4 regions of the Leclercia sp. genome follow, and region 3 is predicted to be linked to each of the others. Evidence: predicted binding sites of a transcription regulator. Region 3 holds the regulator's gene; each other region holds the start of a gene.
What was found. Region 3 encodes CRP, which controls carbon source genes, mostly activating them, when cyclic AMP is high. Its sites were predicted from a motif close to ATGTGANNNNNNTCACAT; they were not measured.
Positions count from the first base shown of each region.

Region 1: V7Q49_RS00945 (CidA/LrgA family protein) is a predicted target of CRP. The motif match lies at 4,310-4,327, and genes of this name have one in related genera.
Region 2: focA (formate transporter FocA) is a predicted target of CRP. The motif match lies at 3,593-3,610, and genes of this name have one in related genera.
Region 4: V7Q49_RS09140 (ABC-F family ATPase) is a predicted target of CRP. The motif match lies at 4,298-4,315, and genes of this name have one in related genera.

Region 1 is NZ_DAIQCE010000001.1:219,061-226,475, reverse strand. It holds gene bglF (PTS beta-glucoside transporter subunit IIABC) at 1-1,248, opposite strand, end outside; gene licT (BglG family transcription antiterminator LicT) at 1,385-2,218, opposite strand; gene dusC (tRNA dihydrouridine(16) synthase DusC) at 2,376-3,308, opposite strand; gene map (type I methionyl aminopeptidase) at 3,386-4,165, opposite strand; gene V7Q49_RS00945 (CidA/LrgA family protein) at 4,376-4,774, shown strand; gene V7Q49_RS00940 (CidB/LrgB family autolysis modulator) at 4,771-5,466, shown strand; gene cdd (cytidine deaminase) at 5,595-6,479, shown strand; gene sanA (outer membrane permeability protein SanA) at 6,608-7,321, shown strand.
Region 2 is NZ_DAIQCE010000001.1:1,787,255-1,794,669, forward strand. It holds gene serC (3-phosphoserine/phosphohydroxythreonine transaminase) at 1-509, opposite strand, end outside; gene V7Q49_RS08490 (DUF421 domain-containing protein) at 672-1,364, opposite strand; gene ycaO (30S ribosomal protein S12 methylthiotransferase accessory factor YcaO) at 1,503-3,263, shown strand; gene focA (formate transporter FocA) at 3,669-4,526, shown strand; gene pflB (formate C-acetyltransferase) at 4,578-6,860, shown strand; gene pflA (pyruvate formate lyase 1-activating protein) at 7,064-7,415, shown strand, end outside.
Region 3 is NZ_DAIQCE010000005.1:45,497-52,911, forward strand. It holds gene V7Q49_RS14450 (triphosphoribosyl-dephospho-CoA synthase) at 1-17, opposite strand, end outside; gene mdcA (malonate decarboxylase subunit alpha) at 17-1,672, opposite strand; gene V7Q49_RS14460 (hydrolase) at 1,900-2,922, shown strand; gene V7Q49_RS14465 (YheU family protein) at 2,919-3,137, shown strand; gene V7Q49_RS14470 (phosphoribulokinase) at 3,168-4,037, shown strand; gene V7Q49_RS14475 (OsmC family protein) at 4,101-4,505, opposite strand; gene crp (cAMP-activated global transcriptional regulator CRP) at 4,815-5,447, shown strand; gene V7Q49_RS14485 (YccS/YhfK family putative transporter) at 5,504-7,415, shown strand, end outside.
Region 4 is NZ_DAIQCE010000001.1:1,928,584-1,935,998, forward strand. It holds gene V7Q49_RS09125 (formate C-acetyltransferase/glycerol dehydratase family glycyl radical enzyme) at 1-19, shown strand, start outside; gene V7Q49_RS09130 (Cof-type HAD-IIB family hydrolase) at 213-1,028, shown strand; gene V7Q49_RS09135 (DUF1479 domain-containing protein) at 1,179-2,441, shown strand; gene V7Q49_RS09140 (ABC-F family ATPase) at 2,598-4,193, opposite strand; gene ldtB (L,D-transpeptidase) at 4,413-5,333, shown strand; gene V7Q49_RS09150 (aldo/keto reductase) at 5,485-6,525, opposite strand; gene V7Q49_RS09155 (efflux transporter outer membrane subunit) at 6,624-7,415, opposite strand, start outside.

The sequences.
Region 1 (7,415 bases), on a different contig from region 3:
GAAGACATTGCCGAAGCCAAAGGAGTAGACGTGGGTGTCGAAGAAACCGACAATCGCGCCGCCGACCGCCCCCGCCACGCAGCCAAAAATAAAGGGACGACGCAGGGGCAGGTTCACGCCATAGACCGCCGGTTCGGTGATACCGAATATCCCGGCCGTGACCGAGGAGCCCGCCAGCATTTTCAGCTTTGTGTCGCGGGTGCGCAGGAATACGCCGAACGCGGCCCCCACCTGGCCCATCACCGCCGGGAGCAGCATCGGCAGCATGGAGTCGTGGCCCAGCACGGCGAGGTTATTGATCATCAGCGGCACCAGCCCCCAGTGCAGGCCGAAGATAACGCACACCTGCCACACCGCACCCATCGCCGCGCCCGCCAGCCACGGTGCCAGAACGTAGATCCACTGGTAGCCGTTCGCCAGCATCTGACTGAGCCAGGTGGCCACCGGGCCGATCGCCAGAAAGGTGAGCGGCACCGTGACGCCGAGGCAGATCAGCGGGGTGAAGAAATTTTTCATCGCCGATGGCAGGCGTTTGTTGCCCTGCCTCTCCAGCCAGCAGCTGACCCAGGCGGCAAGAATGATCGGAATGACCGACGCGCTGTAGTTAAACCAGGTCACCGGAACGGCGAGGAAAGCATTTGCCACCGCGCCCGCCTGCTGGCTGGCCTCGAAGGCCTGAATCATGGTCGGATGCACCAGCGCCCCGCCAATCACCATGGTGATAAACGGGTTGCCGCCAAACTTTTTCCCGGCGGTGTAGCCCAGCACCAGCGGGAAAAAGAAGAACAGCGCGTCACTGGTGGCAAACCAGATTTTGTACGTGCCGCTGTCGGTGGTCAGCCAGCCGCACACCACGGCCAGCGCCAGCATCCCTTTCAGGATCCCCGAGGCGGCGAGGACACCGATAAAGGGGGTAAAAATGCCGGAGACAATGTCGATAAGCTGGCCGCCGAGGCTGGTTTTTTCGCCTTTATCCACTGCGGCGGCAGGCGCGTCATCAGCCAGCCCCGCCTCCTGGCACACCGCCAGCCAGACGTCGTGGACGTGGTTGCCAATCACAACCTGGAACTGGCCGCCGCTTTCGACCACCATGATCACGCCGGGATGTGTCTTCAGCCCTTCGGCATCCGCACGCTGAGCGTCTTTCAGTTTGAAACGCAGCCGGGTCGCGCAATGAACCAGGCTGACAATGTTCTCTTTGCCCCCAACGTGGCCGAGAATATCCTTCGCCAGTGCTTGATATTCCATCTCTGTTTCCTTCTTCTCTGCCCGCAGGCAGGGTTTGACTGAGTCGTAAAAACAAAAAAACCCGAGAACGACGCCCTTTCGGGTGCCGCGCTCAGGTTTTGCCTGCACAGTGCAGTAACAATCCGTTGGTGGGGGCTTAGCGCCCCTCTTTTCTCACACGCTCAATATGAATGGTGAGAAACATAATCTCTTCGGTGGTCAGTTCGCGCTGATAACTCTTTTGCAAATGCCGGGCAATCTTCTCAGCGCACACCCAGGCTTTGCCGTAGTTCTCTTTAACCGCCGAGTGCAGCGAGGCATCGTCATCCGCAACCACGGTGCGGGTCAGCATCCGCTGGGCGAAAAACTTCAGATGGGTGACGAAGCGCTGATAGCTTAGCGACTCCTCGTCATACTCCAGCTGTAAGCTGTATTTCACCAGCTGCAGGATCTCCTGCATCACCCGGGTGACGTGCATCACCTCCGGCATCTCGCTGTGCAGCTGGGCAGTGACCAGATGCAGCGCGATAAACCCGGCTTCATCTTCGCCCAGCTCGACGTCAAGCCGTTTAGCGATGATGGCCCGGGCCTGCTGGCCCAGCTCAAACTCTTTCGGGTAGAGCCGCTTAATGTCCCACAGCAGCACGTTTTTGATTCCCAGCCCCTTCTTCTGCCGCTCAATCGCAAAGTAGCAGTGGTCGGTTAAGGTGATGTACAAACTCTCCTGCAGTTTTCCCAGCCGCTGCGTCGCCAGCCCGATAATGCGGTCGCAGGTGGTCATCACTTCCAGCGGGATCTGGCTGAGTAACTCCCCCAGCCGCTGCACCAGCTCGTCGCTTTGCAGGGCAAACACTTTCTCGATGTTCTCTTTCGGGACCCGATCGCCAGGGTGCTTTTGAAAGGCCAGCCCACGGCCCATCACCACCTGTTCGCGCCCCTGTTCATCCAGAACAACCACCACATTGTTATTCAGTATTTTGGCGATTTTCATTCCATGCCCCAGAAACAAAAAAACCTGACCTCCGGCAGATGCCAGAAAATCAGGTTTTGCCTGCCGCAGCAGTAACAATCCAGTTAGCGCACTTTACCAGTTTCGTTCGATGCCACAATGCGCCCCGCTAAAAAACGTGACGCAGATCGACGTTGGCTTATTTTGACTGAATGACCCGGGCGATCTCCGCCGAGGATTGCAGGGCGCGGATCTCCTGGAACAGGTCCAGCGCGTCGTCGTACTCTTTACGCAGATAGCTCAGCCACTGCTTGATGCGCGCCACGTGGTACAGGCCGGTGTCGCCCTGCTTTTCGAGGCGGGTGTACTTCTTCAGCAGCGTCACCACCTCCGGCCAGGGCATGCGCGGCTCATTGTATTTGATCACCCGGCTGAGGTTTGGCACGTTCAGCGCCCCGCGCCCGATCATGACTGAATCGCAGCCGGTCTCCTTCATACAGGCCAGCGCGCTTTCGCGATCCCAGATTTCGCCGTTAGCCACCACCGGGATGGTCAGCCGCTGGCGGATCTCGCCAATGGCCTGCCAGTTAATGCGCTCGGCCTTGTAGCCATCTTCTTTGGTGCGGCCATGCACCACCAGCTCGCTGGCGCCCGCCTGCTGGACGGCATCGGCAATTTCAAACTGCCTGTCGCCGCTGTCCCAGCCCAGACGCACCTTCACCGTGACCGGCAGATGAGAGGGCACCGCCTCGCGCATCGCTTTCGCGCCGCGGTAGATCAGCTCAGGATCCTTGAGCAGCGTAGCCCCCCCGCCGCTGCCGTTGACCATTTTCGATGGACATCCGCAGTTCAGGTCCACGCCCCAGGAGCCCAGCTCCACGGCGCGGGCGGCGTTTTCCGCCAGCCATTCGGGATATTGTCCCAGCAGTTGAACCCGCACCAGGGTGCCGGAGGGAGTGCGGCTCTGGTGATGCAGCTCCGGGCAGAGTCTGTAAAACGATTTTACCGGCAACAACATATCCACCACCCGCAGGAATTCGGTGATGCAGTGGTCATAATCGTTAACGTCGGTCAGCAGCTCACGCACCAGCGAATCGAGCACGCCTTCCATCGGTGCCAGTAATACACGCATATCAGTACCCGTAAAAAAAGACGCGCTATAGTAGCCGCTCCCGCCAAAGGTGGGAAGCGTCGTGCAGGGTTGCGGTTTTAATCAGGGAGGGTCTCTTCGGGGCGCAGGGTGAGTACCTCAAAACCGTCTGCCGTTACGGCGATGGTGTGTTCCCATTGCGCAGAGAGCTTTTTGTCCCGGGTGACCACCGTCCAGCCGTCCTTTTTGGTTTTAATGCGGCTGTCGCCCTGATTGATCATCGGTTCGATGGTAAAGACCATCCCCTCCTGCAATACCGGGCCTTCGCCGGGTTTGCCGTAGTGCAGGATCTGCGGCTCTTCGTGCATCTCCTTGCCAATGCCGTGGCCGCAATACTCCCGTACCACGCTGTAGCCGTGACTTTCGACGTATGACTGAATGGCGTGGCCAATATCCCCCAGCGTCGCGCCCGGCTTGACGGCTTTAATCCCCTTCCACATCCCCTCGTAGGTCGCTTTCACCAGCCGGCGGGCCAGGGGCGAAACCTCACCAATGAGATACATTTTACTGGAGTCGGCGATCATGCCCGCGTTTTCGAGGGTAATGTCGACGTTAACGATAGAGCCCGACTTAAGATGCTCCGACTCCTTCGGGATCCCGTGGCAGACCACGTCGTTCACCGAGGTATTCAGCACGTAAGGGTAGTCATACTGCCCTTTGCTGGCCGGGCGGGAGTGAAGCTGCTCGACGATAAACGCCTCTGCGCGGTTGTTGATCTCCATGGTTGATACGCCAGGCTTAATAAACTCGTCCAGCATGGTGAACACGGAAGCCAGCAGTTCACCCGCGTGGCGCTGGCGGGCCAGCTCATCGGCGGTTTTAATAACAATTGTTGGCATTGATTACCTCAGGTATTGGGTGGCACCGGATTTCAGTATCCGTTTATCCGCCGATCGTATCTTGCCCGCGTCACAATGTCTCCTGCGGTTTGGGGAAATGCCCAAGGTTCCAGAAAGTAATGTCTGGTATGCTCAAAAGTCATGATGTGATCCGTAGCACGTTTCCGGTTTTAATTGTATGATGAATGCGTTCCATTAAGGACTTTCACCATGAAGAAATCACTGTTCGTTGTCTGGCAATACCTGCGCGCCTTCATCCTGATTTACGCCTGCCTGTACGCGGGGATCTTCCTCGCTTCCCTGCTGCCCATCACCATCCCCGGCAGCATTATTGGCATGCTGATCCTGTTTGTGCTGCTCGCGCTGCAAATCCTCCCGGCAAAATGGGTTAAGCCCGGCTGCTCGGTATTAATCCGCTATATGGCGCTGCTGTTTGTGCCGATTGGCGTGGGGGTAATGCAGTATTACGACCTGTTGAGCGCCCAGTTTGGTCCGATATTTGTCTCCTGCACTATCAGCACGCTGGTGGTGTTTTTAGTGGTGAGCTGGAGCACCCATCTGGCGCATGGAGAACGTAACGTGGTTGGACAGAAAGGACAGAAAAAATGATGGCCAATATCTGGTGGTCGCTGCCGCTCACCGTGGCGGTGTTCTTCGCCGCCCGCAAGCTGGCAGTGCGCCTGAAGTTCCCGCTGCTTAACCCCCTGCTGGTGGCAATGGTGGTGATTATTCCTTTCCTGCTGTTGACCGGCATTCCCTACGCGAAATATTTCCAGGGCAGCAAGGTGCTCAACGATCTGCTCCAGCCTGCGGTGGTCGCGCTGGCGTTTCCGCTGTATGAGCAGCTGCACCAGATCCGCGCCCGCTGGAAGTCGATCATTACCATCTGCCTGGTGGGCAGCGTAGTGGCGATGATCACCGGCACTTCGGTGGCGCTGCTGATGGGGGCAACCCCGGAAATCGCGGCCTCTATTCTACCTAAATCGGTGACCACCCCGATCGCGATGGCGGTGGGCGGCAGTCTCGGCGGCATCCCGGCGATCAGCGCCGTGTGCGTCATTTATGTCGGTATTCTTGGGGCGGTATTGGGCCATACGCTGCTGAACGCCATGCGCATTCACACCAAATCTGCCCGTGGCCTGGCGATGGGTACGGCGTCGCACGCCCTCGGTACCGCCCGCTGCGCGGAGCTGGATTATCAGGAAGGGGCATTCAGCTCCCTGGCGCTGGTGATCTGCGGGATCATGACCTCACTGATTGCACCGTTCCTGTTCCCGATTATTCTGGCGGTAATGGGCTAAAATTTGCGACGCGTCGCGCATTTTTCATTTGAGTTTCATAAGTTGCACACATAATGAGATCTTAGTCACATATAAAGCCCTGACGGCTCCGTACACTACCGATCCATTAACCTTTATGAGGCAACGCCATGCATCCACGTTTTCAATCAGCTTTCGCTCAGCTTGCAGAGAATTTGCAGTCAGCCCTGGCCCCGGTTCTGGCGGATGCACACTTCCCCGCCCTGCTGACGGCTGAACAGGTCACCGCACTGAAAGGTGCCACCGATCTGGATGATGACGCGCTGGCCTTTGCGCTTCTGCCGCTGGCGGCGGCCTGCGCCCGCGCTGACCTCTCCCATTTCAACGTTGGCGCCATTGCGCGCGGCGTGAGCGGCACCTGGTACTTCGGCGGCAATATGGAGTTTCTCGGGGCGACCATGCAGCAGACGGTGCATGCGGAACAGAGCGCTATCAGCCACGCCTGGCTGCGCGGTGAAAAATCCCTGCAGGCCATCACCGTGAACTATACCCCCTGCGGCCACTGCCGCCAGTTTATGAACGAGCTTAACAGCGGATTGCAGCTGCGCATCAACCTGCCGGGCCGCGATCCGCATACCCTGGCGGATTACCTGCCGGACGCCTTCGGACCGAAGGATCTGGAGATTAAATCTCTGCTGATGGATGAGCAGGATCATGGCTACGATGTCAGCGGCGACGCGCTGGCTCAGGCCGCTATCCTCGCCGCCAACAGGTCGCATGCGCCGTACAGCAACTCCCCGAGCGGGGTGGCGCTGGAGTGCCGCGATGGCCGACTTTTCACCGGCAGCTATGCCGAGAACGCCGCCTTTAACCCGACGCTGCCGCCGCTGCAGGGCGCACTGAATCTGCTCAGCCTCAACGGTTACGACTACCCGGATATTCAGCGTGCCATCCTGGCGGAAAAAGCCGATGCTTCACTGATCCAGTGGGATGCTACCGCGGCCACGCTGCGCGCCCTGGGTTGCACCAGCATCGACCGCGTGCTGCTGGCGTAAGCCTCTGATGCGGGCAGCAATGCCCGCACAATTGATGAAAATCCCCCCAATTAAACCGCCGTTTCTTGCGCTTACCAGACGGGTAAAGTAGCCTGAGTGAAATTTCACCTTTGGTACGAGTCATCTGTATGTTAAAGCGCATGTTTTACAGCCTGGTTGCCCTGATCGCCATCGTGCTGCTGACTGCGCTGGGCCTCGACCGCTGGATGAGCTGGAAAACAGCCCCCTATATCTTCGACGACCTTCAGGACCTGCCCTACCGCCAGGTTGGCGTGGTGCTCGGCACCGCCAAGTATTACCGCACCGGGGTGATCAACCAGTATTACCGTTACCGCATTCAGGGCGCACTCAACGCCTACAACAGCGGCAAGGTCAACTATCTACTATTAAGCGGCGATAACGCCCTGCAGAGCTATAACGAGCCGGTCACCATGCGTAAAGACCTGATTGCCGCAGGCGTGGATCCAGCGGATATCGTGCTCGATTACGCCGGTTTCCGAACCCTCGATTCGATTGTCCGCACCCGTAAGGTATTCGATACCAACGATTTCATCATCATCACCCAGCGCTTCCACTGCGAGCGCGCGCTGTTTATTGCCCTGCATATGGGTATTCAGGCGCAGTGCTATGCCGTCCCGTCGCCGAAAGACATGCTCACCGTGCGGGTGCGCGAATTCGGTGCCCGCCTGGGTGCGCTGGCCGATCTCTATGTCTTCAAACGCGAACCACGATTCTTAGGCCCGCTGGTGCCGATCCCGGCGATGCTGGAAGTGCCGGAAGATGCCCAGGGTTATCCGGCGGTAACTCCAGAGCAGCTGCTGGAGATGCAGAAGAAGAAATGATGCCCCCTGAATTTAATGTGGTCTATGGCACACATTAAATCCTCCAGCGCCCAATTATGAGTGATATAAGTTACATTAACTGGAAAATTGCTGG
Region 2 (7,415 bases), on a different contig from region 3:
ACCACGTTCTCGCCAAAGTTTGGCTCTTCGTGGATGGCGATCCCGTCGATGGTCTCATTCGGGCAGTAGTGCAGGTAGGCCGCATCCCGGGAGAGCTGCCACTCGCTCATCGGCTTCACCGCGCGTAAACCGTCGACGGTAACTTTGGCATCAATCACGTTCGGAGAGCAGTATTTGTGCGCTTCTTTTACTGCGCTGGCTGCCCAGTAACCGGCATCAACGTAGTCCGCGGTGGTTTTGTCGCCCAGCAGGTTTAACGGAATGCCCGCAAACTGACCGCGCCCGCCGCCGTGGCAGAATAATACTTTGTAATTTGAGGGGATATTCAGCAGGAAACGAAAATCTGCTTCTGCCTCTTCTGCCACCTGAATAAACTCTTTACCACGGTGGCTAACTTCCATCACCGACGTGCCTAGACCATTCCAGTCACACAGCTCCTGTTGAGCCTGTTTGAGCACGTCCGCCGGTAACATTGCCGGACCTGAACTAAAATTAAAGACCTGAGCCATTTCCCCTCACCACGCTAAAAGCCATAAGTTATAACTGTGGATATCGGTTTTATCATTCAGTGACACGCGCCGCAATGTCTAAAGCTTATGACCCGCAAAATGTGCCCGCCGTCACACAATACATTCTGCCAGCGGGCCGTCACAAAACCGACAAAATCGCTGTCAGGTGAGGCGTTTTGCCCGGCTTACCTTCGTCCATTCCGGATGTTTACACCGCGAGCATAACCGCTCCTCCTGGGCATGCATCGTTTCAACCTTGCTGCAACGTACGCAGGCATACTCCCCATCGTCCGGCACCTTTATATACCGCTGGATACACTTATCGGGCAGGATGCACAGACCCGGTCTGACGTCGTCGTCAGGGTAGAAGTAGAGGCTGATCTGGCCATTGGTCTCAAGTATCGCCAGCCGCACCTGCCCCAGCTGTTCAACGCTGTTGAGCCTGAGCTCCATAAAAAACTCGAATTCGGTCATATTGGCGCTGTTTATCTTTTCCCAAGCCAACTGCCCCTCCTCTATCACCACAACCGGTTTACCTTCAAACAGATCTTCAAGCTTTTCGCTTTTTGACATCAGCCACATCACCAGCCGATAGAGCAGCCCAAGGGTAATAAAGGTGACCAGCACCGGCAGCATGGGGACGTCATCGTAAAAGGCGACGTCCCCGGCGGCGGAGCCCAGCGTCAGGATAATCAGGACCTCGAACAGCGACATTTGCCGCACGCCGCGTCGGCCGGTAATTTTGAGGAACACAAAAACCAGTACAAAGGTATACAGACTACGCAGCGCCACTTCCCATAAAAACTCCGGTGGAACCTTATCTAATGCCATTCTTTGCAGATCAAACGCTTTCATTTTTCTATGCCTTAACAGTCCCTTACTGCTAACAAGCATAGCCGAGTCATTTATTTTCGCCGAAACCGCCGGGGAGATAGCGCCTGTCATGCAAAACCCGTATCATTGCGCGCTTTCCGTACGATATAAGTGATCGCCATGACTCAAACGTTTATCCCCGGCAAAGACGCCGCCCTGGAAGATTCCATTGCTCGCTTCCAGCAAAAACTGACCGACCTGGGCTTTAACATCGAAGAGGCCTCCTGGCTCAATCCGGTTCCCCACGTCTGGTCCGTGCATATTCGCGATAAAGAGTGCGCGCTGTGCTTTACCAATGGTAAAGGCGCCACCAAAAAAGCGGCGCTGGCTTCTGCGCTGGGTGAGTATTTTGAGCGTCTGTCCACCAACTATTTCTTTGCGGATTTCTGGCTGGGCGACACCGTGGCAAATGGCCCGTTCGTTCACTACCCGAATGAAAAATGGTTCCCGCTGACCGAAGACGACGAGCTGCCGGAAGGGATCCTCGACGATCGCCTGCGCAAGTTCTACGATCTGGAAAACCAGCTGACCGCCAGCATGCTGATCGATCTGCAGTCAGGTAACGAGGATCGCGGTATCTGCGCCCTGCCGTTTACCCGTCAGTCTGACGAGCAAACCGTCTATATTCCGATGAACATTATCGGTAACCTGTATGTGTCCAACGGCATGTCCGCCGGTAACACCCGCAACGAAGCGCGTGTTCAGGGCCTGTCCGAGGTGTTTGAGCGTCACATCAAAAACCGCATTATCGCGGAATCCATCAGCCTGCCGGAGATCCCGGCTGACGTGCTGGCCCGCTATCCGGGCGTGGTGGAGTCTATTGCCAAACTGGAAGCAGAAGGTTTCCCAATCTTTGCTTACGACGGCTCTCTCGGCGGTAAATACCCGGTCATCTGCGTAGTGCTGTTCAACCCGGCGAACGGTACCTGCTTCGCCTCCTTTGGCGCGCACCCGGACTTCGGCGTGGCGCTGGAGCGTACCGTTACCGAACTGCTGCAGGGCCGTAGCCTGAAAGATCTCGACGTGTTTACGCCGCCAACCTTCGATGACGAAGAAGTGGCTGAGCACGCTAACCTGGAGACGCACTTCATCGACTCCAGCGGCTCTATCTCCTGGGATATGTTCAAGCAGGACGCAGATTATCCGTTCGTTGACTGGAGCTTCGCCGGTACTACCGAAGAAGAGTTCGCTACCCTGATGGCGATCTTCACTGCCGAAGACCAGGAAGTGTACATCGCGGATTACGAGCACCTGGGCGTGTACGCGTGTCGTATTCTGGTGCCGGGCATGTCCGATATCTATCCGGTGGAAGATCTGTGGCTGGCAAACAACAGCATGGGTGCGCATCTGCGCGAAACCCTGCTGGCCCTGCCGGAGAGCGCATGGGAGAAAGAGGACTACCTGAACCTCATCACCCAGCTGGACGACGAAGGCCACGACGACTTTACCCGCGTGCGCGAGCTGCTGGGCCTGGCAACGGGCAAAGACAACGGCTGGTACACCCTGCGCATCGGTGAGCTGAAAGCGATGCTGGCGCTGGCGGGCGGCGACCTGGAGCAGGCGCTGATCTGGACCGAGTGGACCATCGAGTTCAACGCCTCGATATTCAGCGCAGAGCGCGCGAACTACTACCGCTGCCTGCAGACGCTGCTGTTGCTGTCGCAGGAAGAGGATCGTGAGCCGCTGCAGTATCTTAACGCCTTTACCCGTATGTACGGCGCCGAAGCGGTTGAGAACGCCAGCGCAGCCCTGAGTGGCGAAGCGCCATTCCACGGCCTGCAGGCGGTGGATAGCGATCTGAAAGCCTTCCCTGCTCACCAGTCGCTGCTGAAGGCCTATGAGAAACTGCAGAAGGCCAAGAGTGCTTACTGGGCTAAATAACGCCATATAACATGACAAACAGTAGGCGTATACAATCACCTACGTTATATTACGGGGCAATTTTATTGCCCCGTTTTTTATTTGTGCGGCTATAAATTTAAATTGTAATAATTAAGTTAAATATTGGTAGCTATAATAATTGCGCTCTAGCGGTTATTGTTACTTTTTATATGAAATACTCCATTATAATTAACTGTCCGTGGGAGCGTCGGAAGAAAAAAATCAAATCATTTTGTAACTTTTAAAATTTATTTTTATACGGATAATCAAAAACTTACACCGCATCCGCTGGAAAACCACGCACTTTGCGGGCCTATAAGCCAGGCGAGATATGATCTACATCAATTTCTCTTCTATAATGCTTTGTTAGTATCTCGTCGCCGACTTAATAAAGAGAGAGTTAGTGTGAAAGCTGACAACCCTTTTGATCTTTTACTCCCAGCTGCGATGGCAAAAGTTGCCGAAGAAGCGGGTGTCTATAAAGCAACGAAACAACCGATGACGACGTTCTTCCTGGCCATCACTGCCGGGGTGTTCATCTCCATTGCCTTTGTTTTCTACATCACCGCCACCACCGGTACTGCCGGGATGCCTTTCGGTATCGCTAAGCTGATCGGCGGCATCTGTTTCTCACTGGGTCTGATCCTGTGCGTTATCTGCGGCGCTGACCTCTTTACCTCAACGGTGCTTATCGTCGTCGCGAAAGCCAGCGGTAAGATTACCTGGGGTCAACTGGCAAAAAACTGGCTCAACGTTTACGTTGGAAACCTGATTGGCTGCCTGCTGTTTGTCCTATTGATGTGGTTGTCGGGTGAATATATGACCGCCAACGGCGCGTGGGGGCTAAACGTCCTGCAAACCGCCGACCACAAAGTACACCACACATTTATTGAAGCCGTTGCGCTGGGTATTCTCGCCAACCTGATGGTCTGCCTGGCCGTCTGGATGAGCTACTCCGGCCGCAGCCTGATGGACAAAGCGATGATTATGGTTCTGCCTGTCGCCATGTTCGTTGCCAGCGGCTTTGAACACAGTATTGCAAACATGTTTATGATTCCTTTCGGTATCGTAATCCGTGACTTTGCCAGCCCGGAGTTCTGGACTGCTGTTGGTTCCAGCCCGGAAAATTTCTCTCACCTGACCGTTATGAACTTCATCACTGATAACCTGATCCCAGTCACAATCGGGAACATTATTGGCGGTGGTCTGCTGGTTGGGTTGACATACTGGGTCATTTACCTGCGTGGCGATAACCATCGTTAATGGTTTTCTCAGGCAGTAAATAAAAAATCCACTTAAGAAGGTAGGTGTTACATGTCCGAACTTAATGAAAAGTTAGCCACAGCATGGGAAGGTTTTGCCAAAGGTGATTGGCAGAATGAAGTCAACGTTCGTGACTTCATCCAGAAAAACTACACTCCATATGAAGGTGACGAATCCTTCCTGGCCGGTGCTACCGACGCAACCACTGCCCTGTGGGACAGCGTTATGGAAGGCGTTAAGCAGGAAAACCGCACTCACGCGCCTGTTGATTTCGACACCTCCATTGCGTCCACCATCACTTCTCACGACGCGGGTTATATCAATAAATCCCTCGAGAAGATCGTTGGTCTGCAAACTGAAGCACCACTGAAACGTGCGATTATCCCGTTCGGTGGTATCAAAATGGTTGAAGGTTCATGCAAAGCGTACGATCGCGAGCTGGACCCAATGCTGAAGAAAATCTTCACTGAATACCGCAAAACTCACAACCAGGGCGTGTTTGACGTTTACACCAAAGACATCCTGAACTGCCGTAAATCAGGCGTCCTGACCGGTCTGCCAGATGCGTATGGCCGTGGCCGTATCATCGGTGACTACCGTCGCGTTGCGCTGTACGGTATCGACTTCCTGATGAAAGACAAATACGCTCAGTTCCTGTCCCTGCAGTCTGACATGGAAAACGGCGTAAACCTGGAAGCAACTATCCGTCTGCGTGAAGAGATCTCCGAACAGCACCGTGCGCTGGGTCAGATCAAAGAGATGGCTGCCAAATACGGTTACGACATCTCCGGTCCTGCGACTAACGCTCAGGAAGCTATCCAGTGGACCTATTTCGGTTACCTGGCAGCGGTTAAATCTCAGAACGGCGCGGCAATGTCCTTCGGTCGTGTATCCACCTTCCTGGATGCATACATCGAACGTGACCTGAAAGCTGGCAAAATCACCGAGCTCGACGCACAGGAAATGATTGACCACCTGGTCATGAAACTGCGTATGGTTCGCTTCCTGCGTACCCCTGAGTATGATGAACTGTTCTCCGGTGACCCAATCTGGGCAACTGAATCTATCGCGGGTATGGGCGTAGATGGCCGTACCCTGGTGACCAAAAGCAGCTTCCGCTTCCTGAACACCCTGTACACCATGGGGCCGTCTCCGGAGCCGAACATCACTATTCTGTGGTCTGAAAAACTGCCACTGAACTTCAAGAAATTTGCCGCTAAAGTGTCCATCGACACCTCTTCTCTGCAGTACGAGAACGATGACCTGATGCGTCCTGACTTCAACAACGATGACTACGCGATCGCTTGCTGCGTAAGCCCAATGGTTGTTGGTAAGCAAATGCAGTTCTTCGGTGCTCGCGCTAACCTCGCGAAAACCATGCTGTATGCAATCAACGGCGGCGTTGATGAAAAACTGAAAATCCAGGTTGGTCCTAAGTCTGAACCAATCAAAGGCGATCTGCTGAACTTCGACGAAGTCATGGACCGCATGGATCACTTCATGGACTGGCTGGCTAAACAGTACGTTACCGCACTGAACGTCATCCACTACATGCATGATAAGTACAGCTACGAAGCCTCTCTGATGGCGCTGCACGACCGTGATGTTGTTCGCACCATGGCATGTGGTATCGCAGGTCTGTCCGTTGCGGCTGACTCCCTGTCTGCTATCAAATATGCGAAAGTTAAACCGATTCGTGACGAAGACGGCCTGGCTGTTGACTTCGAAATCGACGGCGAATATCCGCAGTTCGGTAACAACGACGCTCGCGTTGATGACATGGCGGTTGACCTGGTAGAACGTTTCATGAAGAAAATTCAGAAACTGACTACTTACCGTAACGCTATCCCGACTCAGTCTGTTCTGACCATCACCTCTAACGTGGTTTATGGTAAGAAAACCGGTAACACCCCAGACGGTCGTCGTGCTGGCGCGCCATTCGGACCAGGTGCTAACCCAATGCACGGCCGTGACCAGAAAGGTGCTGTTGCCTCTCTGACCTCCGTTGCTAAACTGCCGTTTGCTTACGCGAAAGATGGTATCTCTTACACCTTCTCTATCGTGCCAAATGCGCTGGGTAAAGACGACGAAGTGCGTAAAACCAACCTCGCGGGTCTGATGGACGGTTACTTCCATCACGAAGCGTCCATCGAAGGTGGTCAGCACCTGAACGTGAACGTGATGAACCGTGAAATGCTGCTGGATGCGATGGAACACCCTGAGAAATATCCTCAGCTGACCATCCGTGTTTCTGGCTACGCAGTACGTTTCAACTCGCTGACTAAAGAACAGCAGAAAGACGTGATTACCCGTACTTTCACTCAGTCCATGTAAGTGGATTTGACTGAAATCGCGCCGTAAAACGCGTACAATAAAGGCTCCACACAAGTGGGGCCTTTTTAACACCTCCCGCACCACAGTCTCTTTTGCCCGCTATCTATAATAAATGGATAACAGCCAAAACAGACTCGACACAGCCGCTTGAGTTGTGCACATACACAGGCCCTGGACGGGCCGAATCTGGAGATATCACCGCAATGTCAACTATTGGTCGCATTCACTCCTTTGAGTCCTGTGGCACCGTCGATGGCCCGGGCATCCGCTTTATCACCTTCTTCCAGGGCTGCCTGATGCGCTGCCTCTACTGCCATAACCGTGATACATGGGATACCCACGGTGGCAAAGAAGTCACCGTTGAGGAATTAATGAAAGAGGTGGTGACCTACCGCCACTTTATGAACGCCTCCGGCGGCGGCGTGACGGCTTCCGGTGGGGAAGCCATCCTACAGGCGGAGTTTGTCCGCGACTGGTTCCGCGCCTGCCATAAAGAGAGCATTCATACCTGCCTGGATACCAACGGCTTTGTTCGTCGCTACGATCCGGTCATTG
Region 3 (7,415 bases):
CGGGGGAGAAGTTTCATTACCAGCTCCGGAATTTCGCAGGTGGGTTGTACAGACCGCCCGACCATTCAACGAGGTCAGACACGCTGCCAGCTGCCAGCAGAGAGCGGGTGGCGTCGGTGCGGCGAATGCCCATATCTTCCGGGTAGAGCACTTTGCCACTCTGGCGCAGCTCGGCGACGCGTTTGGCGTCCACACCCAGACCGATATCGGTGATCCCCGCGACGGCCGCGACCATTGCACGACGTTCTTCAAGATCTTTGGCGCGATAGAGGTAAGCTATCCCCTCTTCCGTCAGCACGTGGGTCACGTCATCGCCGTAGATCATCACCGGCGCCAGCGGCATACCGGAGGCTTTCGCCACCTCGACGGCATCGAGTTTTTCCACGAAGGTCGGTTTAACGCCCGCCTGGAAAGTTTCGACCATCTGTACCACCAGCTTTTTACCGCGCTGCATCGGATCCGGTTCAGTGATCATGTTCAGCCAGGCCGGGGTGGCATGACGACGCCCGTGCGGGTCATGGCCCATATTGGGCGCTCCGCCGAAGCCGGAAAGACGGCCTCGGGTCACGGTTGAGGAGTTGGCATAACCATCCACCTGCAGCGTGGAGCCGATAAACATATCCACCGCGTACTGGCCTGCCAGCTGGCAGAAGGCGCGGTTAGAGCGCATGGAGCCGTCGGCACCGGTAAAGAACACGTCCGGGCGGGCACGGATATACTCTTCCATCCCCAGCTCACCGCCGAAGCAGTGCACGCTCTCCACCCAGCCGCTTTCAATCGCCGGGATCAGCGTTGGATGCGGGTTCAGCGTCCAGTGTTTACAGATTTTGCCTTTCAGGCCGAGCTGCTCGCCGTAGGTCGGCAGCAGGAGCTCAATAGCCGCAGTGTTGAAGCCAATCCCGTGGTTGAGGGATTGCACCTGATGTTCCGCGTAGATGCCTTTGATGGCCATCATCGCCATCAGGATATGTTCCTGTTTGATCAGGCGTGGGTCACGGGTGAACAGCGGTTCGATGAAGAACGGCTTATCGGCCACCACCACGAAATCAATCCAGGAGCCGGGGATATCCACGCGCGGCAGATCGCACTCGTCGTCCACCAGCTCGTTCACCTGAGCGATGACGATGCCGTCATGGAAGGCGGCGGCTTCGACCAGCGCCGGGGTATCCTCGGTGCTGGCACCTGTATAGAGGTTACCTTTACGGTCCGCTTTAAAACCGGCAATCAGCGCCACGTTCGGCGACAGATCGACATACAGGCGGGAGTAGAGTTCGATGTAGGTGTGGATGGCCCCGATCTCCAGTTGCCCATCTTCCAGCAGCTGTGAAATGCGCAGGCTTTGGGTGCCTGAGAACGAGAAATCGAGTTTGCGGGCGATGCCCTTCTCAAAAATATCCAGGTGCTCGCTGCGACCGACGCTTGGCATAATCATATGCAGATCGTGAACAACCTGCGGGTTCACTTCGGCGAGCGAACGTGAAAGAAAATCTGCCTGTTTTTGGTTATTACCTTCCAGTACGACTTTGTCGCCCGGGGCGATCAGTTTTTCCAGCATGGCGACAAGGTCGCCTGTTGGCAGTACCTTGCCCTGCACCGGGACGGAAGCCAGGCGGCGCGCTTTTTCAGTGCGACGCGTATTCCAGTTCCGGGCTGGCGTTTGCCCTGATAACATTGTTAACCTCCTGATTCAGCACATCTTTAGATTTGCTTAACGCTGAGTTAAGTGTGCCCCCTGGCGATAAAGGCATCAATTAAGCGTAGAGGGGAATCATTAGCCTGAGAGTAATAATCAAGGTAAATATTTGTGATCGGGATCAGTTCATGTTTCGGAAAACCAGGCTAAACGGGGTACAATTCGGAAGGTATCGTAAATAACAGACAATAATTAGCATCACCGTTATGACCCAAATCATTCCATCAGACTTCAACATTGCACCCGACGAGAGCGCAGAATTTGTGCCCCTGCGCGGCGTGTCGAATCGACACCTGCAGACCATGCTGCCGCGCCTCATCCGTCGTAAAGTGCTCTTTACTCCCGTCTGGCAGCGCCTTGACCTGCCGGATGATGACTTCGTTGATTTAGCCTGGAGTGAAGATCCGCTTCAGGCCCGGCACAAACCCCGGCTGGTGGTCTTTCATGGTCTGGAGGGCAGCCTGCACAGCCCCTATGCGCACGGTCTGATTGAGGCGGCAAAAGCGCGCGGCTGGCTGGGCGTCGTGATGCACTTTCGCGGATGCAGCGGCGAACCCAATCGCCAGAAACGCATCTACCACTCCGGCGAAACGGAAGATGGTACCTGGTTCTTGCGCTGGCTGGCAGAGACCCACGGCCCGGCCCCTACGGCGGCGGTGGGCTATTCGCTGGGCGGAAACATGCTCGCCTGCCTGCTGGCAAAAGAGGGCGACAATATTCCTCTGGACGCCGCCGCCATCGTCTCTGCCCCCTTTATGCTGGAACACTGCAGCTATCATATGGAGAAGGGCTTTTCGCGCGTTTATCAGCGCTATCTGCTTAACTTGCTCAAAGCCAATGCGGCACGCAAACTGAAAGCTTACCCGGATACGCTACCGGTCAGTCTGCAGCAGTTGAAGAAAGTGCGCCGCATCCGCGAATTTGACGATCTGATCACCGCCAAAATTCACGGTTTTGCCGATGCTATTGACTACTATCGCCAGTGCAGCGCCATGCCGGTGCTCAGCAAGATCACCAAACCGGTGCTGATTATTCACGCTAAAGACGATCCCTTTATGGATCATCACTCAATACCGGCACAGGAATTTTTGCCCGCTAACGTGCAGTATCAGCTAACCGAACACGGCGGACATGTGGGCTTTGTCGGCGGCACGCTGCGACGCCCCACCATGTGGCTGGAAACGCGTATCCCGGACTGGCTGACCACATACCTGGAACCCATAAGATGATTATTCCCTGGCAAGATCTGGCTCCCGAAACGCTGGATAATCTGATTGAAAGCTTTGTGTTACGCGAAGGCACCGATTATGGTGAACAGGAGCTTTCGCTTGAGCAGAAGGTCGCTGATGTCAGGCGCCAGCTGCAAAGCGGTGAGGTGCTGGTCGTGTGGTCCGAGCTGCACGAAACCGTCAACATCATGCCGCGCAATCAATTTCGCGGTTAACCGCGACCGCTTTCCATTCAGGGAGTTGCTATGTCCGCCAGACATCCGGTTATTGCCGTTACAGGGTCGAGTGGTGCGGGTACCACCACCACCAGCCTCGCCTTTCGTAAGATCTTCTCGCAGCTGCATCTGCGTGCCGCGGAAGTGGAAGGCGACAGCTTTCACCGCTACACCCGCCCTGAGATGGACATGGCCATCCGCAAGGCCCGGGATATGGGCAAACACATCAGCTACTTTGGCCCGGATGCCAACGACTTTGGCCTGCTGGAGCAAACCTTCGCCGAATACGGGCGAAGCGGCACCGGCCAGGCGCGCAAATACCTGCACACCTATGACGAAGCGGTACCCTGGAACCAGGTGCCGGGCACCTTCACTCCCTGGCAGCCGCTGCCGGAGCCTACCGACGTGCTGTTTTATGAAGGCCTGCATGGTGGCGTAGTCACGCCGCAACACGACGTGGCGCGCCATGTCGATCTGCTGGTGGGCGTGGTACCGATTGTGAACCTGGAGTGGATCCAGAAGCTGACGCGGGATACCAGCGAACGCGGCCACTCCCGCGAGGCGGTGATGGACTCCGTGGTGCGCTCGATGGAGGATTACATTAACTTCCTGACGCCGCAGTTTTCCCGCACCCATATCAACTTCCAGCGCGTCCCGACCGTGGATACCTCAAATCCCTTTGCCGCTAAAGGCATTCCGTCGCTCGACGAGAGCTTTGTGGTGATCCATTTCCGCAATCTGGACAATATCGATTACCCCTGGCTGCTGGCGATGCTGCAGGGTTCGTTTATTTCGCACATCAATACACTGGTGGTCCCGGGCGGGAAGATGGGGCTGGCGATGGAGTTAATCATGACGCCGCTGGTGCAGCGGTTGATGGAAGGCAAGAAGATCGATTGAGGTTTAGTTGCCTGTGGGAGAGGGCCGGGGTGAGGGCATCAGACCGCATGATGCCCCACAACATTACGCCTCGATCACTTCATACGAATGGGTAATCTTGACTGCTTTCTCCAGCATCAGCGCCACGGAGCAGTACTTCTCTGCTGAGAGGTCCACCGCGCGGGAGACCGCCGCGTCTTTCAGCTCTTTGCCGGTCACCACGAAGTGAAGGTTGATATGGGTGAACAGGCGCGGCGCCTCTTCACGACGCTCTGAGGTCAGTTTGACTTCGCAGTCGGTCACATCGTGACGCCCTTTTTGCAGGATAGACACCACGTCGATTGCGCTGCATCCGCCAGCCGCCATCAGGACAACTTCCATCGGGCTTGGCGCTTTGTCACCGGAGTTGCCATCCATCAAAATCTGGTGCCCGGAAGCCGACTCACCGAGGAACGTTAACCCTTCAACCCATTTCACACGTGCTTGCATTTTTATTAACTCCAGGATTGCATTTTTCCTGACAGATTACGCGCCAGCAACAATTCTGACAACGGAAGTCGACCTGCATCAAGCTGAAGCGAGACACCAGGAGACAGGCGGCAAAAGCTATGCTAAAACAGTCGAGATGCTACAGTAATACATTGACGTTGCACATGTATGCAGAGGACATCACACATTACAGGCTGCTAATTATTGTGACAGCCCGTCCCCAGGCAGGGGAAAGAATTCGATTGCAACCCCAGAGTACAGGTACACAGCCAGACTCTGGAGACAGCTTATAACAGAGGATAACAGCGCATGGTGCTTGGCAAACCGCAAACAGACCCGACTCTCGAATGGTTCTTGTCTCATTGCCATATTCATAAGTACCCATCGAAGAGCACGCTGATTCACCAGGGTGAAAAAGCGGAAACGTTGTATTACATCGTCAAAGGCTCAGTGGCAGTGCTGATCAAAGATGAAGAAGGCAAAGAGATGATCCTCTCTTACCTGAATCAGGGAGACTTTATCGGCGAACTGGGCCTGTTTGAAGAAGGTCAGGAGCGTAGCGCCTGGGTGCGTGCAAAAACGGCCTGTGAAGTGGCTGAGATCTCTTATAAGAAATTCCGCCAGCTGATTCAGGTGAACCCGGATATCCTGATGCGCCTCTCTTCGCAGATGGCTCGCCGTCTGCAGGTCACGTCCGAGAAGGTAGGTAACCTCGCCTTCCTCGACGTAACCGGCCGCATCGCCCAAACCTTACTGAACCTGGCGAAACAGCCAGACGCCATGACCCACCCGGACGGTATGCAAATTAAAATTACCCGTCAGGAAATTGGTCAGATCGTCGGATGTTCTCGTGAGACAGTGGGTCGTATCCTGAAAATGCTGGAAGATCAAAACCTGATTTCTGCCCATGGTAAAACCATCGTGGTTTACGGAACACGTTAATTCCGCTAAAACGGCGTGGCATCACACGATGACACGCCGTTTTTGTCTCTATCCCCATGTGGCGCAGGCTCATCTATCACCCGGAAGTTAACTACGCACTGCGGCAAACCCTGGTGTTGTGTCTCCCCGTGGCTGTGGGTTTGATCCTCGGACATCTGCAACAAGGCCTCCTCTTCTCCCTCGTTCCTGCCTGCTGCAATATTGCCGGTCTGGATACACCGCATAAACGCTTTTTTAAACGCCTGACGATTGGCGGGTGCCTGTTCGCCGGCTGTAGCCTGGCCGTACAGCTGCTGCTGGCCCGGGATATTCCGCTGCCGCTCATTCTGACCGCGCTGGCGATGACGCTGGGGGTCACGGCTGAGATCAGCGCCCTGCATGCCCGACTGCTGCCCGCCTCGCTGATTGCAGCCATCTTTACCCTGAGTCTGGCGGGGAACATGCCGGTCTGGGAGCCGCTGCTCCTCTATACGCTGGGCACCCTCTGGTACGGGCTGTTTAACTGGTTCTGGTTCTGGATGTGGCGCGAACAGCCGCTGCGCGAATCGCTGAGCGTGCTCTATCAACAGCTGGCAGATTATTGCGAAGCGAAATACACCCTGCTGACGCAGCACACCGATCCTGAAAAATCGCTGCCGCCGCTGCTGGCCCGTCAGCAGAAGGTAGTGGATCTGATCGGCCTCTGTTATCAGCAGCTGCATATGCTGGCGGCCAACAGAAATCATGAATACAAACGCCTGCTGCGTACCTTCCAGGTGGGGCTGGATTTGCAGGAGCACATCTCCGTCAGCCTGCATCACCCGAAGGAGGTGCAAAAGCTGGTGGAGCGCAGCCACGCCGAAGCGGTGATCCGCTGGAACGCGCAGACCGTGGCGGCCCGTCTGCGGGTGTTGGCTGACGACATTCTCTATCATCGCTACCCCACCCGTTTCACCATGGACAAGCAGCTCGGCGCGCTGGAGAAAATCGCCCGCCAGCACCCGGAAAACCCGGTGGGTCAGTTCTGCGCCTGGCACTTCAGCCGTATTGCCCGGGTGCTGCGCACGCAGCGTCCGCTCTACCCGCGCGACCTGATGGCAGATAAGCAGAAACGCCTGCCGCTGATCCCCGCCCTGCGAAGCTACCTGTCGCTGAAGTCTGCCGCCCTGCGTAACGCGGCGCGCATCAGCGTGATGCTGAGTATCGCCAGCCTGATGGGGGTGGCGCTGCACCTGCCGAAACCCTACTGGATCTTAATGACCGTGCTGCTGGTGACGCAAAACGGCTACAGCGCGACGCGGGTGCGTATTCTCCACCGGGCGGCCGGCACCCTGGCGGGGCTGGTTATCGCCGGCGTCACCCTGCACTTCCACGTTCCGGAAGGTTACACCCTGGCCGGAATGCTGGTGGTGACCCTGGGGAGCTACCTGATCATTCGCAAAAGCTACGGCTGGGCGACGGTGGGCTTTACGGTCACGGCGGTATATACCCTGCAGCTGCTGACCCTGAACGGTGAGCAGTTTATTATCGCCCGCCTGGCCGATACCCTGATTGGCTGCCTGATTGCCTTCGGGGGGATGGTCTGGCTGTGGCCGCAGTGGCAGAGCGGGCTGTTGCGCCAGAATGCCCACGACGCGCTGGAGGCCGACCAGGAGGCCATTCGCCTGATCCTCAGCGACGATCCGCAGCCGACGCCGCTGGCCTGGCAGCGCATGAAGGTCAACCAGGCGCACAACGCCCTGTTCAACTCCCTCAACCAGGCGATGCAGGAGCCGGGCTTTAATTCGGCCTATCTCGCGGATATGAAGCTGTGGGTGACGCACAGCCAGTTTATCGTCGAGCATATCAACGCGATGACGACCCTGGCCCGGGAACATACGATGCTGACGCCAGACCTGGCGCAGCGCTATCTGCAGTCGTGTGAAATTGCGCTGCAACGCTGTCAGCAGCGTCTGGAGTATGACGCGCCGGGCGAGAGCGGGGACAGCA
Region 4 (7,415 bases), on a different contig from region 3:
TACTGAGCATACGCTGTAACGGATCCCCTCTCCCTTGAGGGAGAGGGTTAGGGTGAGGGGGAAATGCGCGCTGTTGCCCTCACCCCGGCCCTCTCCCACAGGGAGAGGGAGCAAATCCACCCGGTTTTTCCTTTCATTCGAAATTAAATTTGTGCTCCACGTCACCTTGTTATTAGAATGTTTCATAACGCAGTGATTCAGGAGCGCAATGTATGACCGTTAAAGTTATCGTCACCGATATGGACGGAACTTTCCTTGATGACGCCAAGCAGTACGATCGTGACCGCTTTCAGGCGCAGTTCCAGCAACTTCAGGCCCGTAATATTGAGTTCGTTGTCGCCAGCGGCAACCAGTATTACCAGCTCATCTCCTTCTTCCCGGAGCTGAAATCGCAGATCTCCTTTGTGGCGGAAAACGGCGCGCTGGTGTTCGATCACGGCGAGCAGATTTTCCACGGCGAGCTGACGAAGCACGAGTCGCAGATTGTGATTGGCGAGCTGCTGAAAGATACCTCCCTGAACTTCGTCGCCTGCGGACTGGAAAGCGCCTACGTCAGCGACCAGGCACCCGATGCGTTCGTCGCCCTGATGTCAAAGCACTACCACCGCTTACAGCGGGTCAGCGACTATCGCGACATCGACGACGTGCTGTTTAAGTTCTCCCTGAACCTGCCCGACAGCGATATCCCGAACCTGATCGACGCCCTGCACGTGTCGCTTGACGGCATCATGAAGCCGGTGACCAGCGGGTTTGGTTTTGTCGATCTGATTATCCCCGGCCTGCACAAAGCCAACGGCCTCAGCCGCCTGTTGAAGCGCTGGCATATCTCCCCGCAGGCGTGCGTGGCGATTGGCGACAGCGGTAACGACGCCGAGATGCTGAAATTTGCCCACTACTCTTTCGCCATGGGCAACGCGGGCGAGAGCATCAAAGCGATCACCCGCTATCAGACCGACGACAATAACCACCAGGGCGCGCTGAATGTGATTCAGGCCGTCCTCGATAACACCCCGCCTTTCAGCCACTGATCCTCACGCCGGAGCGTCCTCCGGCGAACCTCCCTCTTTCTTTCCAGGTTGTGCACTTCATCAGGTTTTTTAACTTGCTTTAACTTATTTTTAACCTAAAGTATCACTTGTAATCACTTTTACTTTCGAATGAAAGATAGAGAGGCTGTTATGTCCTTAACCTTTACCAGTGAAACTTTGCCTGCTGACCATAAAGCGGCGATCCGCCAGATGAAACGCGAGCTGCGGGCGCAGATTGGCGACGTGCAGGCGGTGTTTAATCGCCTGAGCGATAAGATTGCCAGCCGTGTGGCAGAAATTAACGCCCTGAAAAGCAAAGGCGATCCCGTCTGGCCTGTGATCCCCTTTGCCGACGTGCAGAGCGGTAACATCAGCCCGGAACAGCGCGAGGCGGTTAAGCGCCGCGGCTGTGCGGTGATCAAAGGTCATTTCCCGCGTGAGCAGGCGCTGGCGTGGGATAACGCGATGCTCGACTATCTGGATCTCAATCGTTTCGACGACGTCTACAAAGGCCCGGGAGACAACTTCTTCGGCACCCTGACCGCGTCGCGCCCGGAGATCTACCCGATCTACTGGTCACACGCGCAGATGGAAGCCCGCCAGAGCGAACGGATGGCGCAGGTGCAGTCGTTCCTGAACCGTCTGTGGACGTTCGAGAGCAACGGCAGGCAGTGGTTCAACCCGGACGTGAGCGTGATCTACCCGGACCGCATTCGCCGCCGTCCGCCGGGAACCACCTCGAAAGGCCTCGGGGCGCACACCGACTCCGGGGCGCTGGAGCGCTGGCTGCTCCCGGCCTATCAGCAGGTCTTCGCCCGGGTGTTTGATGGCAATGTCGATCAATACGATCCGTGGAATGCCGCGCACCGTACCGAAGTGGAAGAGTACACCGTGGATAACACCACCAAGTGCTCGGTGTTCCGCACCTTCCAGGGCTGGACCGCACTCTCCGACATGATCCCGGATCAGGGTCTGCTGCACGTGGTGCCGATCCCGGAAGCGATGGCCTATATCCTGCTGCGTCCGCTGCTGGACGATGTGCCGGAAGATGAACTCTGCGGCGTGGCGCCGGGGCGCGTGCTGCCGATCTCCGAGAAGTGGCATCCGCTGCTGATTGAAGCCCTGACCAGCATTCCGGCGCTGGAAGCGGGGGATTCCGTGTGGTGGCACTGCGATGTGATCCACTCGGTGGCCCCGGTAGAGAACCAGCAGGGCTGGGGCAACGTGATGTACATTCCGGCGGCGCCGATGTGCGAGAAAAACCTCGCCTACGCGAAGAAGGTGAAAGCGGCGCTGGAAACCGGGGCCTCTCCGGGCGATTTCCCACGCGAGGATTATGAAGCTGACTGGCAGTCACGCTTCACCACGGATGATTTGAATATCCACGGCAAGCGCGCGCTGGGTATGGCTTAAGGGTCACCTGACCCGCTGATGCGCCGGGTGGCGTTACGCTTCCCGGGCATACGAATCTGCGGCCTGCCACGCCGGGCGGCGCATGCGCTTGCCCGGCCTACGATGTGGGGCGGGTTTTGTAGGCCGGGTAAGGCGAAGCCGCCACCCGGCTTTTTTCTAGCTATCGATACCTTTGCTGCGCAGGTAATCTTCATAGTTACCGCTGAAGTCCACCACGCGCTCTGGCGTAATTTCAATCACGCGGGTCGCCAGCGAGCTGACGAACTCACGGTCGTGAGAGACGAAGATCAGGGTACCCTGATACATCTCCAGCGCCATGTTCAGCGATTCGATCGATTCCATGTCCAGGTGGTTGGTTGGTTCATCCATCACCAGGATGTTCGGTTTCTGCATCATCAGCTTGCCGAAGAGCATACGGCCCTTCTCACCACCGGAGAGCACCTTCGCCGGCTTCTTGATGTCGTCCTGGCTGAACAGCAGACGGCCGAGGAAGCTGCGCACCACCTGCTCGTCATCGCCTTCGGATTTCCACTGGCTCATCCAGTCGAACACGGTCAGGTCGTTGTCGAAATCTTCGGCGTGATCCTGCGCATAGTAACCAATCTGCGCGTTCTCGGACCATTTCACGGTGCCGGTATCCGGGGCCAGTTCACCGACCAGGGTCTTCAGCATGGTGGATTTACCCACGCCGTTGGCGCCGATGATGGCAATCTTCTCGCCCACTTCCAGCAGCAGGTTGAAGTTCTTAAACAGCGGACCGTTGTCGAAGCCTTTTGACAGCTCTTCGACGGCCAGCGCGTTACGGAACAGTTTCTTGTCCTGCTCGAAGCGGATGAACGGGTTCTGGCGGCTGGAAGCTTTAACTTCATCCAGCTTGATTTTGTCGATCTGACGGGCACGCGAGGTGGCCTGACGCGATTTCGAGGCGTTGGCGCTGAAGCGGCTGACGAAGGACTGCAGGTCGGCAATCTGCGCCTTTTTCTTGGCGTTGTCGGCCAGCAGACGCTCACGCGCCTGGGTCGCGGCGGTCATGTACTCATCGTAGTTACCGGCATAAACGCGCAGCTCGCCGTAGTCCAGATCCGCCATGTGGGTGCAAACCATGTTCAGGAAGTGACGGTCGTGCGAGATGATGATCATGGTGCTGTTACGCTCGTTCAGCGTCTGCTCCAGCCAGCGGATGGTGTCGATGTCCAGGTTGTTCGTCGGTTCGTCGAGCAGCAGGATGTCCGGGTTAGAGAACAGCGCCTGCGCCAGCAGTACACGCAGCTTCCAGCCGGGTGCCACTTCGCTCATCAGACCGTAGTGCTGTTCAACCGGAATGCCCACGCCCAGCAGCAGCTCACCGGCACGGGACTCCGCAGAGTAGCCGTCCATTTCGCCGTACAGCACTTCGAGGTCGGCCACTTTATAGCCGTCTTCTTCGCTCATTTCGGCAAGCGCATAGATACGGTCGCGCTCCTGCTTCACTTCCCACAGCTCACCGTGGCCCATGATCACCGTGTCAAGAACGGTGAACGCTTCAAAGGCGAATTGATCCTGACGCAGCTTACCGATGCGCTCGTTCGGATCGAGAGAAACGTTGCCCAGCGTCGGCTCTAAATCGCCGCCGAGGATCTTCATGAAGGTGGATTTTCCGCTACCGTTGGCACCAATCAGGCCGTAACGGTTGCCGCCGCCAAATTTGACGGAAATGTTTTCGAACAGCGGCTTACTGCCAAACTGCATAGTGATGTTGCTGGTAACTAACACGGGAGATTCCTGCGAGAAGTGTGATAAACCCGGCATTATGCCACAATTCCGAAATGAGATCCCGTGTAACAACATACCGCTAAACTTTAACGAAACGGAAAAAAGTGTGATTTAGTACACATCCGAATTCCATGCGGTCAGGAATGCACATATAATGCGCTCCCTAAACCGTTCAGACTTTTAAACAACCTGCCAAGTGGCACAGATACCTCGCACACCATGAATATAAAATTAACTTCGCTTTTTGCGGCGGCGTTTGCCGTAGTAGGGTTTTGCAAGACCGCTTCTGCTGTCACCTATCCACTGCCAACCGACGGTAGCCGTCTGGTGGGTCAGAACCAGGTTGTGACCGTTGAAGAGGGCAACAGCCAGCCGCTGGAATATTTCGCAGCTGAATACCAGTTGGGCCTGTCCAACATGCTCGAGGCTAACCCGGGCGTCGATCCGTACCTGCCGAAGGGCGGTACCGTGCTGAACATTCCTCAGCAGCTGATCCTGCCGGACACCGTGCATGAAGGCATCGTGATCAACAGCGCCGAAATGCGTCTGTACTACTACCCGAAAGGCACCAACACGGTGATCGTGCTGCCAATCGGTATCGGCCAGCTGGGTAAAGATACCCCGATGAACTGGACCACCAAAGTTGAGCGTAAGAAAGCCGGCCCAACCTGGACCCCAACCGCCAAAATGCACGCCGAGTACATTGCCGCGGGCGAGCCGCTGCCAGCCGTTGTTCCTGCTGGCCCGGATAACCCGATGGGTCTGTACGCCCTGTACATTGGTCGTCTGTATGCGATTCACGGCACCAATGCCAACTTCGGTATCGGCCTGCGCGTGAGCCACGGCTGTGTGCGTCTGCGTAACGACGACATCAAATTCCTGTTCGAGAACGTGCCGGTCGGTACGCGCGTGCAATTCATCAACGAGCCGGTAAAAGCAACCACCGAGCCGGATGGCAGCCGCTACCTCGAAGTGCATAACCCGCTCTCCACCAGCGAAGATCAGATCGACAACAACGTCACCGTGCCGGTTACTCTGACCAGCAACGTGCAGGCCATCACCGGTCAGCAGGACGTGGATGCGACCATCGTTGAGCAAGCAATCAACAACCGTTCCGGGATGCCGGTTCGCCTGAACTGATTGCGGAAGGCGAGATAAAAAAAGCGGGCTTCGAAGCCCGCTTTTTTATTGTCTGTTAGTACTGCGTGCGGCAGTGCCCGGCGGCGCTGCGCTTGCCGGGCCTACGGGTCGTGCATGTTGTGAGTGCGCAGCCGCCACCCGGCTAACAGGGTTACTGCTGTGCCAGCTGGTTACGGCGATACTCTCCCTGCCGCTCCAGCATCCAGCCTGGATACTCACGCGGCAGCGCGCTCACCGCTTCCAACTGTTTTAGCTCCTCGTCACTGAGGTGAATCTGCGTCGCGGCAATATTGTCGTCCAGCTGATCCACCCGTTTCGCCCCCACAATCACGCTGCTGACCACCGGCTGATGGAGCAGCCAGGCGAGCGCAATCTGCGCGACGGAAACCCCTTTGCTGTCGGCAATGTTGCGCATCACGTCCACGCAGTCAAAGGCGCGCGCTTTATCCACCGGCGGGAAGTCAAACTCCTGGCGGCGGCCACCGCCCTGCACCTGGCCGTCGCGGGCATATTTGCCGCTCAGCAGCCCGCCCGCCAGCGGGCTCCAGACCATTAACCCCACCTTCTCACTTTGCAGCATCGGCACCAGCTCGCGTTCAAGATCGCGGCCCGCGATGGTGTAGTAAGCCTGCAGGGAGGCAAAACGGGCCAGCCCCAGCCGCTCGGAAATCCCCAGCGCCTTCATGATCTGCCATGCCGCCCAGTTCGATACCCCGATGTAGCGCACATGCCCGTGCTGGACGAGGTTGTCCAGGGCATAGAGCGTCTCTTCAATCGGGGTAGCCGGGTCAAAGCCGTGCAGCTGATAGAGATCGATATAATCCAGCTGCATGCGCTGCAGGCTCTCTTTTACGCTGCTGATGATGTGATGACGGGAACTGCCGCGGGAGTTGACCCCGGCGGTGCCCGTCTCACCAAAGACTTTGGTCGCTACTACCACGTTTTCACGCGGGATCTTCAGATTTTTCAGCGCCTGGCCGGTGATCGCTTCCGAACGCCCTTCGGAATAGACGTTGGCGGTATCGATAAAATTGATCCCCGCGTCCAGCGCGCGGCCCACCAGCTGCTCGGCCTCCTGCTGCTGGAGCTGGCCGATCTTGCCCCACATGCCGCCTTCGCCGCCAAAGGTCATGGTGCCAAGGCAGAGTTCAGAAACAAACAGGCCGGTATTACCCAGTTTTTGATATCGCATTTGACGCTCCTCGTGTGTTGAGTACCCGATAGTTATACCCGGCTCACGCCGATGGCGAATGTGCGGTTCCTGCCCGTTTCTTGCCCAATCCTCTGAACTTATCCGCGCGGGGCGTCGCCAAAGACGGCGTAGTCCGGCAGCTGCACCTGCTGATACGGCTCCCAGCCCCCGCCGAGGGCTTTATAGAGCGCCACCAGATCCAGCGCGCTCTGCACCCGGGCCTGATCCCGCTGCTGCTGCGCCTGCGCCAGCTGGCGCTGGGCATCCAGCACGTCGATAAAGGTGGCGATCCCCTGGCGATAGCTGCTGCTCGCCAGGTCGAATGCATTTTGCAGCGCATCAATAGTTTTGCTTAATCCCGCCTCCCGCTTCTGGTCGGTGCGGTAGCTGACCAGTGCATTTTCCACATCGCCCAGCGCGGTCAGCACCGTCTGACGATACTCCAGCGCGGCGGCACCCTGCTGCGCCCGGGCGACCTTCACGCTGGAGACCAGCCGTCCGCCCTGGAAGATGGGGATGGAGACCTGCGGTCCGACGCTGTAGAAGTGGCTGCTCCAGTCAGTAAGCCAGTTGCTTTCGCTGTTACGCAGGCCAAACTGGCCGCTGAGCGAGACGCTGGGGAACAGCTGCGCCACCGACACGCCGATCTGCGCGGTGGCCGCATGCAGATTCGACTCGGCCTCCCGCACGTCCGGGCGTCGCCGCGCCAGGGTGGAAGGAATCCCGGTAGGGACAATCTCCGGCAGCGCGGGCAGCGGCTTGCTGGCCTGCAGCTCGCCGTCCAGCGCCCCCGGCGGTTTGCCCAGCAGGATCGCCAGGCCGTTCATCGCCTGCCGCGCCTGGGCTTCATACTGCGGAAGCTGCGCCTCCAGGTTGCCGAGCTGGGCGCG